3 regions of the Mesorhizobium robiniae genome follow, and region 3 is predicted to be linked to each of the others. Evidence: predicted binding sites of a transcription regulator. Region 3 holds the regulator's gene; each other region holds the start of a gene.

The links. The regulator PhoB, encoded in region 3, activates phosphate uptake and scavenging genes when phosphate is short. The targets are predictions, from matches to a motif close to TGTCATNNANCTGTCAT.
Region 1: the regulator PhoB is predicted to act here: its motif matches at 1,145-1,161, upstream of ABID19_RS26885 (RNA degradosome polyphosphate kinase).
Region 2: the regulator PhoB is predicted to act here: its motif matches at 719-735, upstream of ABID19_RS06490 (ceramide glucosyltransferase).

The regions. Positions count from the first base shown of each region.
Region 1 is NZ_JBEPMC010000011.1:199,081-201,345, reverse strand. Features, by position in the region: gene ABID19_RS26895 (FAD-dependent monooxygenase) at 1-744, opposite strand, end outside; gene ABID19_RS26890 (zinc-finger domain-containing protein) at 761-1,006, opposite strand; gene ABID19_RS26885 (RNA degradosome polyphosphate kinase) at 1,325-2,265, shown strand, end outside.
Region 2 is NZ_JBEPMC010000002.1:436,697-438,961, reverse strand. Features, by position in the region: gene ABID19_RS06500 (Hsp33 family molecular chaperone) at 1-213, shown strand, start outside; gene apaG (Co2+/Mg2+ efflux protein ApaG) at 220-612, opposite strand; gene ABID19_RS06490 (ceramide glucosyltransferase) at 933-2,078, shown strand; gene ABID19_RS06485 (O-succinylhomoserine sulfhydrylase) at 2,103-2,265, opposite strand, start outside.
Region 3 is NZ_JBEPMC010000007.1:298,911-301,175, forward strand. Features, by position in the region: gene pstB (phosphate ABC transporter ATP-binding protein PstB) at 1-25, shown strand, start outside; gene phoU (phosphate signaling complex protein PhoU) at 63-767, shown strand; gene phoB (phosphate regulon transcriptional regulator PhoB) at 784-1,473, shown strand; gene ABID19_RS21070 (ROK family protein) at 1,672-2,265, opposite strand, start outside.

The DNA of each region.
Region 1 (2,265 bases), on a different contig from region 3:
CTCAGTGATGATCTCGCCCCTGGTGAAGGCAGCCAGGTTGAACGCCGCACCGTTGCTGACCGGATAGGCGACGAGGTGGAAGCCGGGATGCAGGAAGGTGGTCACGCAATCGGCGGCGCCGAACGCCGCAAAAGCTTCGCCCGCGGCACTGTCTGCGCTGATCGTAGCGCGCCAGGCAAGCTCGCCCGAAAACCGGCTTCTGGCCGCAAACCCGCCAAAAGCGCGGACCGCCGACCACACGCCATCGGCGCCGATCAGCAGAAAGCCATCGGCTTCGACGGTCTTGCCGGCAATCTCGACTTTTGCCGTGGTATGGCGCGGTCCTGCGGCGACGTCGCCGACGCGCGCGCCGGTGACGAGACTGATATCAGGTTGTTCGGCAAGGCGCGCCATCAGCGCGTCTTGCAGATCAGCCCGATGAGCGACGAGATAGGGCGCCTGCCAGCGCCTTTCGGCCGCTTCGCCAAGCGGCACTCGCGCCAGCTCGCGCAGCGTGGCGGCGTCCTTGAGCACGACCGCCTCCGGCCGCACCGTCGCCGGCCGCAGCCGCTCGAGCACACCGAACTGGCGAAGGATGCGCGTCGCGTTGGGCGAGAGCTGGATGCCGGCGCCGGCCGCTTCCAGGCGCGGCGCCTGTTCGAACAGCCGCACCAGATAGCCGCGCTCGGAAAATGCCAGCGCCGCAGTCAGTCCGGCGACGCCGGCTCCGGCGATGACGACCTGCCGGGACCGGGTGTCGTCCATGGAGATGGCGTGCGCGTCAGGCGGCCTGGTCGATATAGTGGCATCCCGCAGGCTGCGTTTCCGTTGCCTTCAGCTTTGGCGAATAGCGAAAAAGCGTCGAGCAATAGGGACAGACTTTTTCATTGTCGTCGCCCATGTCGAGAAACACATGCGGATGGTCGAAAGGCGGATTTGCGCCGGTGCACATGAATTCCTTGACGCCGATGTCGATCGCAGCATAGCCCGCATCGTTCTGGAAATGGGGAATGGAACCGCCTGCCATCGTCGTCTCCTACATCTGCCGCATGACCCGGATCATGCGTAAAATCAAAATTCCACGGCGGCACTTGCGCGTCCAAGAACGTACCGCGCTGTAGCCTGGATTGCATCTGGATCATAACCGGTCTCTTTGCAAGATCGATGAAATCAAACTGTCGTAAAAGCCTGTCACAGGATAAGCTAAGCCGGTTAAGGCATGGCCGCGAAAATCGAATTCGGTTTCGTCGGGGATCATGCGTAGCTTAAAAGTGGTAGAGCGTCCTTTGCGTATCCGGAATGACGCGCGACGCTGTGGCCAGCGGGTGCGAAACGAGCAGGAACCATGAACGAACTAAAGCCGGTGCAGAGCGAATTCACCACTGTCGAGGTGGCGAGCCCAGAGGGCGGCAACCCGGACCGCTTCGTCAACCGCGAGTTTTCTTGGCTGCAATTCAATCGCCGCGTCCTCGAGGAATCGCTGAACGCCAATCATCCGCTGCTCGAGCGTGTCCGCTTCCTGTCGATTTCGGCCGCCAATCTCGACGAGTTCTTCATGGTCCGTGTCGCGGGTCTCGCCGGCCAGGTCCGCGAAGGCATCACGCTGAAGAGCCCGGACGGCCGCACCCCCGAACAGCAGCTGGAACAGTTGCTGCGCGAGGTCGAGCGTCTGCAGGAAGATCAGCAGAAAAGCCTTTCCGCGCTGATGCTGCTGCTCGACAAGGAAGGCATCGAGAGCATCAGCCGCGATGCGCTGACCAAGGATGAGAAGACCTGGCTCGAGGATCATTTCCAGGAGCAGGTGTTTCCGGTGCTGACGCCGCTATCGATCGATCCGGCGCATCCGTTCCCGTTCATTCCCAATCTCGGCTTCTCGATGGCCCTGCAACTGCGCCATCGCAGAAATGGCGAGGAGATGAGTGCGCTGTTGCGTCTGCCGGTGGCGCTGAAGCGCTTCATCCGCTTGCCCGACCGCAAGCACCATATCCGCTTCATTCCGCTGGAAGAGGCGGTCGGCCTCTATATCGGCAAGCTGTTCCCCGGCTACGAAGTCAAGGGCTCCGGCACGTTCCGCATCATCCGCGACAGTGACATCGAGGTCGAGGAGGAGTCCGAGGATCTCGTGCGCCTGTTCGAGACGGCGCTGAAGCGCCGCCGCCGCGGCTCGGTCATCCGGATCGAATTCGACAAGCTGATGCCGCCCGAACTGCGCGACTTCGTCGCCGGCGAACTTGGCGTCTCATCGAGCCGTATCAGCGTGCTTACCGGTCCGTTGGCACTCAGCCA
Region 2 (2,265 bases), on a different contig from region 3:
CGGCTGTTCCACGAGCACGGCGTCCGCGTCTTCGGCGGCGTTCCGGTCGCCGACCAGTGCTCATGTTCCAAGGAGAAGATCCGCGGCATTCTCGAAGGTTTCTCCGCCGACGAGATCAGGGACAGCACCGAGGATGGCGGCATTCACGTCGCCTGCGAATTCTGCTCGAAGCAGTATGACTTCGACCCAGCGGAATTTACCGCGGCGCAGTGACAGCTGTCAGTTGACGGTGCGCCGTGTGCCCGGCAGGTCGAGCGAAAAGGCGGGGATGGCGATATCGAACGTCTCGCCCCGCTTGTTGCGCATCGTGTAGTGGCCAACCATGATGCCGGAAGGCGTCGGCAACGGGCAACCGGACGTATATTGATAGCTGTCGCCGGGGTTGAGCTCGGGCTGGTCGCCAACGACGCCGGCGCCGCGCACTTCCTCGACGCGGCCGGCGCCGTCCGTGATATGCCAATAGCGCGACAGAAGCTGAACGAACTCGTCCGACTGGTTGTCTATGGTCACGTGATAACCCCAGACATAGCGGTTCTCCGACGGGTCCGAGCGATCTTCCAGATAGAACGGCCTGACCAGCACTTCGATGTTGCGCGTGACGGCGCGGTACATGGATTACTCCGGTTGCTGCGGCAGGGAACATTTGTCCCGCTGCGCGGTTTGATGCGGGAGCGCAGACCCCGTTTGCCGACCTCAAAGCGCACGTGCCGAAAAACAATGTCATTTAAGTGACACATGACAATGCTGGTGTGCACAGACCGTGCCGGGCGACTCGGGCGCTCTGTCGACTACCACATCGGCCCGAAAATCGAGTTTGATTTTCGGGCCGATGCGTAGACTCAAATGCGTTAGAGCGTCCTTGGCGCGTCCAAATGGACGCGGCGCTCTCATGAAACGGCCGCAGGCGGCCTTTCCGGAGTGACCAGATCTCGATGGAACTGACTCTCGCAGCCGCCGTTGCATCTTCAGCCCTTCTTTTTTCAAATCTCGCCAGCATCATGCTCGCCTCGTCGCGGCTCAAGAAGCGGCAGGTCATCGCTGCACCCTCCGGGAAGCCGCCGCCTCTCTCGATCGTCGTGCCGTCGCGTGGCGTCGAGCCGTTCACCGAGGAGACGCTTCAGCGCGCCTTCTCGCTCGATTGGCCACACTATGAACTGATCTTCTGCGTCGCCCATGCCGACGATCCAGTGGTCAATCTCATCAACGCCGCTATTGCCCGTTATCCCCATGTGCCGGCGCGGCTGCTCACCGGCGATGACCGCATTAGCGCCAATCCCAAGCTCAATAACTGCGTCAAGGGTTGGGAAGCCGCACGCCACGACTGGGTCATCCTTGCCGACTCCAACGTGTTGATGCCCAAAGACTATATCCAGCACCTGATGGCCGCATGGCGGCCGACCACAGGCCTTGTCTGCTCGACCCCGATCGGCTCGCGGCCGGATGGCTTCTGGGCCGAAGTCGAATGCGCTTTTCTCAACACGCTGCAGGCGCGCTGGCAATATGCCGGCGAGGCACTTGGCCTCGGCTTTGCCCAGGGCAAGAGCATGCTGTGGAACAAGCCGATGCTTGACGCGAACGGCGGTATCCACGCGCTCGCCGCCGAGATCGCTGAGGACGCTGCTGCGACCAAGCTGGTCAATGGGCTCGGCTTGCGCGTCAATCTCGTCGCCTCACCGTTCGAGCAGCCGCTCGGCCAGCGTACATTTGGCGAAATTTGGTCGCGACAGGCCCGCTGGGCGCGGCTGCGCCGCGTCACCTTCCCGCTGTTCTTCGCGCCCGAGATATTAACCGGCGCGGCAATGCCACTGCTGTTGGCGCTGATCGCGGCGGCCAGTGCCGGCGTCAGCTTGCCCACCACGGCTTTATGCGTACTGCTGATTGCCTATCTGCCGGAATGCATGCTCGCCTGGTCCAAGGGCTGGTATCTCTCGCCACGCACCGTCACTGCGATGATCGTGCGGGATACGGTGCTTCCCGCCATCTGGGCACGTGGCTGGCTGGGCGGTGCTGTCGAATGGCGCGGCAATGCCATGACCATCCGCACCAAGGCTATGACCGAGTTGGAAGAAAGCGTCTGAGAAATCCCTGCCGCGCGGCGACTGCTATTTGGCTGATTTGAGTGCCTGCTCGACATCTGCGAGCAGATCGTCCGTGTCCTCAAGTCCGACGGACAGCCTCAGCGTGCCCGGCCCGATGCCGAGCTCGGCGCGCGCCTCATCGCTCAGATTCTTGTGCGTCGTCGTCGCCGGGTGGGTGATCAGGCTC
Region 3 (2,265 bases):
CTACATCACCGGCCGGTTCGGCTGAGCGGTCCGGCGGCGAATTCGAACACGAGGACAGCATCATGGGTGAACATACCGTCGCCTCCTTCGACGAGGAATTGGAACACATCGACAGGCTGATCCGTGACATGGACGAGCTTGCCGCCGCGATGGTAGCTGCGTCGATCCGCGCATTGCTCGCGTCAGACAATGCGATGGCGCAGCGCGTCGTTTCGGACGATGCCATCATGGATGCCCGGCAGCGCGAACTCGACGACAGCGCGATCACACTGATCGCCAAGCGGCAGCCGATGGCACAAGACCTGCGCGCCGTGGTTGGCGCAATCCGCATGGCCGGCGATCTGGAGCGCATCGGCGACCTGGCCAAGAACATAGCCAAGCGGGTCAGCGCAGTCGGACAGAGCGCCACGCCGCGTAATCTCTCGCACGGTATCGACGCAATGGCGGATCTCGTTCTCGAACAGCTCCGCGGCGTGGTCGAGCACTACGTGTCGCGAAACGCCAACGCGTTGAAGGAACTGCGCGCAGCCGACGAGAAGGTCGATGTCAAATACACGGCGGTTTTTCGCGAGCTCCTGACCTACATGATGGAGGATCCTCGCAACATCACCGCCTGCACGCATCTTCTGTTCTGCGCCAAGAATCTCGAGCGTATTGGCGATCATGTAACCAACATCGCCGAAAACGCCTACTATGTCGTGACCGGGCAGCAGTTGCCGGCGGATCGCCCGAAGCTCGACGAAACGACGACGGCGCCGGCGACATGACGGGGGTGACCGATCGATGATCGCGCCGCGCATCATGGTGGTGGAGGATGAAGAGCCGCTGGGCGTCCTCCTCCGCTACAATCTGGAATCCGAAGGCTATCAGGTCGAGGTGGTGACACGCGGCGACGAGGCCGAAATCCGGCTGCAGGAAAACGTACCCGATCTTCTGGTGCTCGACTGGATGGTGCCGGCGGTTTCCGGCATCGAGCTTTGCCGGCGTCTTCGGGTGCGTCCCGAAACCGAGCGGTTGCCGATCATCATGCTGACCGCGCGCGGCGAGGAGAGCGACCGGGTGCGCGGGCTCTCGACCGGGGCCGACGACTATCTGGTCAAGCCGTTCTCGACACCGGAATTCATGGCCCGGGTCAAGGCGCTGCTGCGCCGCGCCAAGCCGGAAGTGCTGTCCAGCGTGCTGAAGGTCGGCGACATCATGCTCGATCGCGAATCGCACAGGGTCTACCGCAAGAAGAGCGAGATCCGGCTCGGGCCGACCGAATTCCGGCTGCTCGAATTCATGATGCGGCACCCCGGTCGGGTCTTCTCGCGCAGCCAATTGCTCGACAATGTTTGGGGCGAGACGATCTACATCGACGAGCGCACGGTGGACGTCCATGTCGGGCGGTTGCGCAAGGCGGTCAACAATGGTCGCATGCCCGATGTCATCCGCACCATCCGCGGCGCGGGCTATGCGATCAGGGAAGACTAGGCTGATACTCCAGGTGATGCCGGCCCGCGAATGGCGATTTCCTGCGCTTCCGGCACGTACTTAAACGTTACGCTCCGTTCTGGTTCTCGGAAGCCACCGGTTTGGTTGTTTCGCGCCCGTCTTCGACTCCGGCGCGGCCTGACCTGAAACTCGACACATCCCAAGCCGCAATCCGCCTTTTTTCCTTGCCTTTCGAACTCAGGCTACGTCCTTCCTGATCGTGCCGGACTTTCCTTGCGCGCCCGGCGCGAAAATCTCCTGGTCGACGAAATTCAGCGCCTGCATGGCGCAGCCTTCGCGGATCAGCGGCAATTCGTTCGGCTCGGTGTCGAAGGAAATGGAACCCGAATGCTGGCCGCCGGCGGTCTGGGCGATGGCCTCGCGCAGGGCCGGCTCGATCAGGTCGAAGGCGGCAGCACTGACGCCGACCATGGCGACCGGCGCCGGATCGATCAGCGCAAACAGGCTGCCTAGCCCGAAGCCGAGCGCTTCGCCGGCCTTACGGTAGGCTTCGCGCTCCGGTCCGTCCGTCTCGCGCGCCCGGGCCGCCAGTGCCCGCATGTCGGCATCGCTGACATCGGCGACCGGTTCGGCATTCTCGCTCAGTTGCCTTGCATTGCGCCAGATGGCGTAGTTACCGGCATAGGCTTCGACGCAGCCGCGCCGTCCGCACCGGCAAAGCGCGCCGCCCGGCCGATGGATCATGTGCCCGAATTCGCCGCCTGAAGAATGGGTGCCGGTGAACAGTTCGCCCTTCAGCACCAGCCCCATACCGATGCCGTGTGAGAGCAG